DNA from 2 places in the Virgibacillus natechei genome. Region 2 is predicted to be linked to the other one. Evidence: riboswitches for the same ligand, from Rfam matches in the RefSeq annotation. Region 2 holds a riboswitch; the other holds the start of a gene.
The links. Region 2 has a riboswitch for S-adenosylmethionine ahead of OLD84_RS00090 (methionine ABC transporter ATP-binding protein). Riboswitches for the same ligand answer to the same signal wherever they lie in the genome.
Positions count from the first base shown of each region.

Region 1: it holds a riboswitch for S-adenosylmethionine, as region 2 does, so the genes downstream of both, OLD84_RS06430 (sodium:solute symporter family protein) here and OLD84_RS00090 (methionine ABC transporter ATP-binding protein) in region 2, are expected to answer to the same signal.

Region 1 is NZ_CP110224.1:1,195,930-1,201,031, forward strand. Features, by position in the region: gene OLD84_RS06415 (hypothetical protein) at 117-335, shown strand; gene OLD84_RS06420 (peptidylprolyl isomerase) at 509-1,189, opposite strand; gene OLD84_RS06425 (hypothetical protein) at 1,397-1,582, shown strand; gene OLD84_RS06430 (sodium:solute symporter family protein) at 1,718-3,331, opposite strand; SAM riboswitch class I at 3,495-3,609, opposite strand; gene OLD84_RS06435 (TetR/AcrR family transcriptional regulator) at 3,948-4,532, shown strand; gene OLD84_RS06440 (YhgE/Pip domain-containing protein) at 4,600-5,102, shown strand, end outside.
Region 2 is NZ_CP110224.1:19,317-24,418, reverse strand. Features, by position in the region: gene OLD84_RS00105 (M20 family metallopeptidase) at 1-41, opposite strand, end outside; gene OLD84_RS00100 (MetQ/NlpA family ABC transporter substrate-binding protein) at 77-895, opposite strand; gene OLD84_RS00095 (methionine ABC transporter permease) at 907-1,557, opposite strand; gene OLD84_RS00090 (methionine ABC transporter ATP-binding protein) at 1,547-2,578, opposite strand; SAM riboswitch class I at 2,644-2,753, opposite strand; SAM riboswitch class I at 2,834-2,938, opposite strand; gene OLD84_RS00085 (YczI family protein) at 3,173-3,418, shown strand; gene OLD84_RS00080 (hypothetical protein) at 3,547-4,002, shown strand; gene serS (serine--tRNA ligase) at 4,489-5,102, opposite strand, start outside.

The DNA of each region.
Region 1 (5,102 bases), 1.2 Mb from region 2:
CAGTAGTTTTTATCAGGTGGCAATTTGGGACCCGTGGTTAATAGTGTAATGCTAAACTTCCTAAAATAAGCGGTCAATCCCTTGTTGCAGAAGAATTCCGCGTAGCAGGGTACATATTGAAAGGCCGATATGAGTTAAAAGGTGAAGTCACCATTGTTAAGGATGACCTGGGATTAGCAAAAGGCGAGGTTATCATGGTTAAAGGTGATCTGGAAGTAGTAAAAAAAGAAGTGAAATCTCATAGTCTGCGTTTCAACAACTTAGAAAAGAAATTAGATTTGCTTACGTCGCAGAACAACTCATGCAGCCAAATGCTATCAACTAAAAATAGATAATACGAATGATAAACTAGATGAAAATATTGTGGCAAAATACGAAAGTGATTTTATTACAGAAAAAGTCCATTACCTAGAAAAAAGTTTTCAACTAATACAACAGTAATTCTTTAAATATATAGTAAACCTTGTAATTAGTAGCAGAGAAAATAATTCCCTGCTACTAATTCAAATTATTCCACTTCTGGTTCAGGATAGTCATACCCTTTCGTATCTACTTCGACAGACTCTATTTGTTGATCTTCAAGTGGTTTATCGGAATCATCTCGTTCTGCGTCAACAATGTTATCAACGACATCCATTCCTTCTGTTACTTCTCCAAAAGCAGCATAGTCTGTATCAAGATGTGGGGATTCTTCCGTCATAATGAAAAATTGTGATCCAGCAGAATTGGGATCATTCGTTCTGGACATGGAAAGAATTCCTCGATCATGCTGCAGGTTATTTTCAAATCCGTTTGAACTGAATTCCCCTGCAATAGAGTAGCCTGGTCCACCAGATCCATCACCTTCAGGATCTCCGCCCTGTATCATGAATCCAGGAACAACTCGGTGGAAAATTTGACCATTATAATAGTCATCTTCAATCAATGAAATGAAATTGGTGACTGTATTTGGAGCGATATCCGGATATAACTCAGCGATGATGTCTTCTTCATAATCTGCCATTGAAATGGTGACAATTGGATTTTCTTCAACATCTTCTAAGTATTCTGCTTGCTCACTTACTGAATCCTCTGCTGTCTCCATTTGTTCATCTGTTTGATCATTTTCTGATTGTCCTCCACAAGCAGCCATCATTATCATGAGTAACGCGACCGCCAGAAGTGAAAGTGTTTTGAACTTTTGTAGCATGATAAACCTCCAGTATAAGATTACAATTAATAGTATAGCAGGATAAATGTGCGATTACATTTAATTATGCGTTATCTGGGTTATTACTTTTTTTAAAAATAAAAGCAAAGATAGACCGACACACAAATTATACTTAAGGGTGGCGATGAACTGTACGTAGGTTGTCCCGATTGCATAAACTAGTAAGTATAGGGAAGGAGGTTTGAGATGAAGCCTTGTTGTCATCAAACCAATATACGTCAAATACGTGTTAATCAAATGTCGGGTGGATCATCTATTAATTATGGGGATTCGATTCATAAAGGACTGCAAGCCAATCAAAAGATTAACACCAGCGAATATGTTATTGGAGATGAATTTAGTTTTGCAAGCCCGGAAGAAGAGGAAGAGTAGGTTAGTAATCCCCACCCATTAGTGGGGATTATTCAAAAGAAAAAAACGAGCGTTCGCATAATTGAAACTAAATCTAAATTACGGTGTTAGGAGAGGAGTTGAGACTAGTAACCTCTCCCATTCAGTCATAAGAAGTCAAGCCCCCTTTTTTACATAAGTTTGGGAAACTTGCTTCTCTTTTACAAATAATAATGTAGTAATAAAGAAGGTGATGACTGCAGCGAATGCAAAGAGGCCGAATAGCCCTTGTTCATATAAAGGCTCGAAATATGCCACGTTGATTCCGATGAGAACAACTCCTGCAAATAAAAAGCTGAAACCTTTTACAGCAGTTCCCTTTGTTTGAATACTCCATTTTCCTAGTGTTGTTAAAACAGTAACTAGGATGATAACTGCAATATTGACGGACATTCCAACCCATACTGGGTGGATGTTAAGGAAAAATTGATCAGGTTCCCAACCTCCTAAGTGATACCATAATAACCCGGACACAAACCCGGTAGCAAGAGAGGCAATAACAGCGCTTCGAGTAACGAGCGGCCAGAATAAGGCTGCTACGACAGGGGCGAATGTGGCCGAGTTTCGTATCGTCCAGGCGAACACATTCCACCATGCTGATTGTTCCGTACGAAGGGTACCAAATAGAATCATTAGTCCTGTTAATAGTAAAAGAGACCACTTCGTATATTTCACTAACTGTTCGGGACTTGCTAGTGGAAAGATCGCACTTCCTGTATCTTTTCCTAAGCTAGTGGCACCGGAAAATTGACAAGGTGCTCCCCAGCCAAGCGCACATGCCCATATTCCAAGGAAAAATAAACCTACGAGCGGAGCCGGAAGTACTTCCATTAGGTACAGTGGCAAGGCGACTAAACCAAGGCCTTCATCCGGTACTACGACTGCAGCTGACAGTCCAAATAATATTCCAAAAAATATAAAAGGAAGACTCATTATTTGAGCGATAATTAGACCTTTTTGCCCTTCTTCCGGGGTACGAGCAGATAGGGCCATTTGAAATGCAGCCTGGGCCAGGATGACATTTACAAGAAACGTTCCGAACCATACTAAAATCACTTGAAGACCTGCCCCTCCAAAATCGAACATCTCAGGACGGTCGAATGCGAGCTGCTGTATTCCTGATATACCAGGATTGATAAAAAATGCAATAGCTCCAACAATGAACATCAATGTGAAAACGATCGTATTCATCGATTGTGTAAATGCAATGGCCCACATGCCGCCTGCCTGTAGGTATATAAATAATAAGAGCGCGGTGAATGCGATGGAAACGGATAAAGAAATCCCGGTAAAGACGTGAAAACCGGATGCAAATGCAATGGCAGTTGCAACCGACCACATTGGAAACGCAAATGCGGTAATAGCCCCTGATAAAGCTTTAGCCCCCCGGCCATACCGATCTCCAATTAACCCAGAAACAGTCGTTAACAATTTTTCTCGAAAAGGTTTAATAATTAAAAGCGCTATGATCAGCACTTGAATTGTTTCTGCTACTCCATACCATACCGCAGAAACACCAGTTAAATAAGAAAGTTCAACGATTGATATGTAAGTTGATCCTGAGAATAAACCAGTAATACAGAAGGCTACGGTCCACCATCTGAAGTTTCTTCCACCGACAAAGTACCCATCCCCGTGTGTTGCTTTTCGTTTTGCTCTATTACCTACTATGATTAAGATGAGCGTATAAATTAACGCAAAACTAATTGTCCAAATTCCATATGCTGTCATAACTTGTTCCCTACTCTCCATTTAATATATATATAAATGCTTGGTTAAAAGGCACAGATATATAATCCAACCATACCATCCTGTCCACCTGTCAAATTTCCTTTTAAATAGTAAAAGCCCCTTTCTCTGAAAAGAAAAAGGGGCAACATATCTAGTATTATCCCTTTTATCTTTCAGACATTGTCTGCTGGATTGGGCACCTTGTTATAAGAAAATTATACTTATAATGGTTGCCGCGGGCTCATAGGACCAAGTTCCTCCACCGCTCTCGATAAAAGATTTATTTAATTTTAGTTTTTAACAGTATAGAATGAGGATTCGAATTTGTCAAATTACTAATAGAGAAATAGAATCTATATTTACGATCAACAGATAATAGACATGTTCACAATTGGAATTAATGAATGTAACTCCTCAAGGAGAGGGCTTAGAAATTGAGTTTACTAGATTAGGAAGAAGCTCGGTTTACTGTGGCAATTAAAGAATAGTATAAATTATATAGTAAGCCTTGTAATAAATAATTAGCTATGATATAAATATAAAATGACCAATTTGGTATTATAGTCATTATCAAGTTTTTGAATTCACCTAATTTGAAGAAGGGCATGATTCATTAATGTTAGAAAATAAACGTGGACTCATTTTAGATTCAGCTGCTAATTCGTTTTCCATGTATGGCTTTAAAGGAACCACGATGGATAAAGTAGCTAGTCTTGCCGGGGTTGGCAAAGGAACCATTTATACAGTATTTGATAATAAGGAAGATTTATTTGATGCGGTTTTGCAGCAAATAATTATTGAGATGGAGCACATATTTTATAAATGTATACTTCCTGAGAAATCTGTTTCAGATAATCTTTATGAGGCATTAAACCAGTTGCTTGAATTTAGAAAAGAGCATCAGGTAATGATGAAGCTGACGTATGAGGTGCGAATGTTTGGTACGGATCATTCAAAACAGGCACTCGATAAGATAGAGGATGCTATTATACAGTGTGTTGAGTCGCAACTCATTCAAGCCGTTGAGCAGAAGAAAATCTATGCATCGGAACCGAGTATTACAGCATTTTTATTATATAAACTGTATATGAGTCTTGTTTTTGACTATGAAGAGAAGTATGGGCGGTTAGATAAAGATTTGATAGCCAAAATCTTTCAGCAGCATTTCATGTATGCGCTGATTCATAACAAAGAGATGTAAGTCTCTTTTTTTACTAATAAGTGACCAATTGAACAAAATGGTCAAAAATAAAATTTGGAGGGGAAATATGAAGGGAATAAGTCATGAACTGAGAGGTATTTTTGCATCCAAGAAATTAGTTATCGCACTAATGGGGATTATCTTGATGCCGCTATTATACGGAGGCTTGTTGATTTGGTCGTTCTGGGATCCGTATGGGGAAATTGAATCGCTTCCTGTAGCGGTAGTTAATGAGGATGAAGGCGCAATGCTAGAGGGAGAGGAAGTACAAGCGGGAGACGAATTTATAGCTAATCTTCAAGATGAAGCTGCATTGGACTTTCATTTTGTGAGCGAAGCAGAAGCCCGTCGAGGAATGAACGATTTTGAATACTATTTTTATGTGCATATTCCGGAGGTGTTTTCGGAAGACGTTATTAGTGTGATGGAAGATGAGCCGGCAAGAGGAACACTTTATTATGAAGTGAATGAAGATTATAATTTCGTTTCTTCGCAAATAGCGGACAGTGCTATTTCTGAGATGGAGGAGGAGTTATCGGAGGCATTAACATTTGCTTATGTCGAGGTTGC
Region 2 (5,102 bases):
TTTTTGACTGTCTCTAAACTATTTGTTGTTACTACTGTCATTTTCATCACCTCATAAATGTTTTTTTAATAGGAAATTAATGCCCAATCTCACTTAACGGTACCGTTGTTGGGATTGAATTGCCATCACGTTCTTCGATAATAAATTCTGCGACGTCATCTGATTGGTAAATTTCTGCTATTCTATTTAATACGTCATCATCTTTGTCTTCTTCTTGTGTTGCAATAATATTAATATACGGTGTAGCCGTTTCATCTTCATGGAAAATAGAATCATCCAATGGACTATAGCCACCATCTACTGCGATGCCATTATTAATAATAGAGGCATCGACATCCTGTAACACACGCGGTGTCTGAGCAGCTACAATCGTTTCAAAATTTAAATCTTTCGGATTCTCTACGATTTTATCGACCGAACCATTGCCATCAAATCCTTCCTCAAGCTCAATCAATCCAGCATCCTCCAGCAACTGTAATCCACGACCCATATTTGTTGCTTCGTTTGCTAATGCGATCGTTCCTCCATCTGGTATATCTTCTAGTGAATCGTGTTTTTCCGAATATAATCCCATTGGAGCGATTACGGTTGTCGCAATTGGAGTGAGATCTAGATCATGTTCTTCAATAAAGGCATCAAAATAAGAGACTGTTTGAAAAGCATTTGCATCAATCTCCCCTTCAGCTAGTGCTAAGTTTGGTTGAACATAATCAGAAAAACGCACAATCTCAATTTCAATTCCTTCTTCTTCCGCCTTGTCAGCAACATAATCCCAAATTGTCGTATCAGATCCACTAATTCCTAATTCAACTGTTGTTGCTGCCTCACTACTTGAACACGCTGTAATGATCGCTGCTAAAACTGTTATAAAAAGAATAAATCCTATTTTTCTCATGATGTCTTCTCCTACCTTCTTCTTATTTTATTCGATAAAATATTTCCTGTTGATTGTAGCCCTTGAACCATAATGACAAGTATAGTTACTGTAACGAACATAACGGCTGTATCGAAACGTTGATATCCGAATGTAATGGCTAAATCACCGAGTCCTCCACCGCCGATCGCACCAGCCATTGCTGAAGCACCAACCAAACCGATTGTGGCGATGGTTAACCCCAACATCAGGGAACTTAATGCTTCTGGAATGAGAAAACGTATAATAATTTGTGTAGGTGTAGCCCCCATGGACTGTGCAGCATCCATAACACCTGGATCAACCTCAAGCAAAGAATTCTCTATTAATCTCGCAATAAAGGGGCCTGAAAAAAGAACCATTGGCACAATCGCTGCAGCTGTTCCGATAGATGTTCCCACAATCAAGCGTGTAAGTGGAATGACTGCGACCATAAGAATAATAAATGGAATCGACCGGAATATATTTACGACACCACTCAAAATCGTGAAAGTGACTTTGTTCTCCCATAGATGACCTGGTCGTGTAACAACAAGTAAAATTCCTAAAGGTAACCCTATTATAATCGCAAATATTAGAGAGAAGCCTACCATTGCGATCGTTTCCCATAATGCTTCTAAAATTTGATCCCAATTAACTAACATCTGCTAACACCTCCTTTATCGTTACTTCTTGTTGGTGGATATGCATAATAACTCGATTTATTTCTTTCTCTTCGCCTTCAAATTTTACAATCAAATTTCCAAATGGCGTCCCTTGTAATTCGGTAACATTGCCAAAGAGAACATTAACTTCGACATTAAAGTTCTTTGCAATTTGCGAAAGTAATGGAGCGCCTGTTGACTCACCAACAAATACGATTCGATAAATTTGATGGTCTACATCTTGCGTATTGATAAGCTCATATACTGAATCTGGTATTTCATCATGCATAACCGAACTTACAAAATTATGTGCAATCTTTGTTTGAGGTTGGGAGAATACATCAAATACAGACCCAGCTTCCACCACTTTTCCGCTATCCAACACCGCCACCTTATCGCAAATCTCCCGAATAACTCCCATTTCGTGCGTTATAATTAAAATCGTTATATTGTACTCCTGATTGACACGCTTTAAAAGATTTAATATCGACTTGGTCGTTTCTGGGTCGAGTGCTGATGTCGCTTCATCACATAATAAAACTTCCGGTTGCGTAGCCAATGCTCGCGCAATTCCTACTCGCTGCTTCTGTCCGCCAGATAATTGATCTGGATAGTTAGTTGCCTTATCACTTAATCCCACAAAATCAAGTAGCTCATTAACTCTTTTGTTAACTTCTTCCTTCGGTTTTTTCTGGAGTAATAATGGCATTGCTACATTTGTAAATATTGTTTTCGAATTCAATAAATTAAAGTGTTGGAAGATCATCCCAATATTCTGTTTTGCTTCCCTTAATTCCTTTGCTGATAGGTCTAGTAAGTTTTGATTATTCACGGTGATTTTTCCAGAAGTTGGTCTCTCCAGTAAGTTTGCACAACGGATTAATGAACTTTTACCTGCACCACTAAAACCGATCACACCATATATTTCGCCTTTTTCAATATGTAAATTGACTTGATCTAATGCTCTCACCTCTTGCGTCTTACCATCATAAACTTTTGTAACATCTTCAAATGTAAGCATCTCTTTTCCTCCTATTAAAAATACCCCTTCTTATCAAATAAGAAGAGGTATTATCGTACATCCTCAACTTATCTTTCAAGCTCACCGCTTGTTGGATTTAGCACGTTACTTTTCCTAGGAAAAGTTCGTTGCCGAGAATTCATAGGGCCAATCCCTCCATCTCTCTTGATAAGAAGTTTTTATATTTAATTTTGAATTTAAAAATCTCTTCTTATGAAATATAAGAAGAGATTCACATTATGTATATGCACACTCTTCTTATTTTCCAAGTAAATACTTGTTGGATTTAGCACAGTACTATAAAATAGTCCGCTGCCGAGGTATCAAAGGGCCAATTCCCTCCACCTCTCTAAATAAGAAGTAATAATTATTTAATTTGTATAACTTACTTTACTACCGTTATATTATTTTGTCAATTGTTTTCTAAAAGATTATATATGTCAAAACATCAACTATTTATAGTAATATTTAATGAATTCCTCAAAAACACAATAATAACTATGTTAAAATAAAATCAGTATGCAACAAACGGGCGCCATTCTTGAAGAAAGATGGAAGTTTATGGTTGGCACTTAGTTGTTTAGGGGGGATATTTTGTTAAAAACACTTAAGATCGTCTTTGCACTCATAACTTTAGTTTTAGCAGGGTATGGCCTGACAACTGGAAATTCCATAGTAGTATTACCATATATGATGCTTTTTATGGGAGCACTGCTATTGGTTATGGGTATATCCGAAATCAAAAACGAACGGAAGCAAATAGGCTTTATGAGTATTATTGTTTCCTTATTTGTTTTTTATGTTTCCATACAAGGATTCCTATTAAATTATACTAGCTAATATAAGTGAAAAGATATTCCAAAAAAGGGCGCAATAATCGAATAAATATGTGTCGCAATAGGGCCATTTTCTGGAATAAAAACTTCCTTTTGGGAAAGATAATTATAAGCCTTAAAGGGGAGGTTCCAATGATTAATGTATTTGCTTGGTTAATATTCATTATTCCGTTAGTTTCTTTGTTCTTTCTAGGTCAGACGATTATAAGAAGATATATATCCGTTGCACTTTTTGTAACTGTTATAAATACTATTCTTTATTCAATTGCTTGGGAATACAACTGGTGGAGGTATGAAGAATCTCTTTTTAATTGGGATCAGGTAACACCAGTTCCTATAATATTTAGCGCATATTGGGTTATCACAATATGGATTTTCCGTTTCACTTTCCGTAAGTTTTGGGTTTATCTTATTGTTAATATAATTGCTAATTGTCTGTTTGGATTAGTATTAGAACTTTGGAGAAAAGCAGAAATTTATTCCGGGAATATGTCAAATGTAACAGTAGTACTGATATTTATATCCCTTTCTATTATTATTTATATCTTCCAAGTATGGTATGAAAGAAATAGAAGTACCGAATCTTAATAAGAGGCATGTGGAAATAAGATTCAAAAATATAACGATTACAGAAAAACACATCTTTAACTTTAATGTTTCAATTGTATTTGAAGTTTGCTGTTAAGGTAGAAGTAAACTTTACACCATTAATTTTGACTACTTCTATGTTACTTTTATGGTTTTATTTGTCCAAAAAAGAGAAATCTGATAGAGATAAATGAGTTTACCATTTTTGATTAAAGGGCGAAATTATGGAAAAAAGAGCAATTTTACATTTAAGCAAGCACAGAAATAATCTGTGCTTGCTTGCTATTTATACTGTTAATTCGTTGTCAAAATGTATGCTAAGCGGAAAGCGAAATGTGTTTTCCGTAGCGAATCTCTGCTCTCAACCAACGTTTGCAAAAGGATTTTCACTATGTAGCAGTGTTAAATCAACTACGACGATTTAAAAGCAACAAAGGTTTTCGGTGGGACGAGTAAGCGCAGTCCCAATACTTACGAAAAGATGAATTACTTAATAACATCCTTCCCACCCATATAAGCACGCAATACCTCTGGAACCACAACAGATCCATCTTCTTGCTGGTAATTTTCCAAAATAGCTGCTACCGTTCGACCAATGGCAAGTCCGGATCCGTTAAGCGTGTGAACAAATTCCGGTTTTCCTTTTGCATCTCTTCTGAACCGAATACCTGCACGCCTTGCTTGGAAATCCTCAAAATTCGAGCAAGAAGAAATTTCCCGGTATGTGTCCTGGCTTGGGATCCATACTTCAATATCATATTTTTTTGCAGCGGTAAATCCTAAATCCCCTGTGCACATGCTCATTACGCGGTATGGTAAATTCAACAACTGTAGTACTTTTTCTGCATTACCGGTTAAAGTTTCCAGCGTTTCATAAGAGTCTTCTGGTTTTGCAAAATGAACAAGCTCTACTTTATTAAATTGGTGCTGGCGAATTAATCCGCGTGTATCACGTCCGGCAGATCCAGCTTCTGAACGGAAACTTGCACTGAATGCAACATACTTTTTCGGTAAAGCCTCTGGGGATAAAATTTCCTCGCGATGGTAATTTGTCACTGGAACTTCTGCTGTTGGAACTAAAAAGTAATCCCAATCATCTA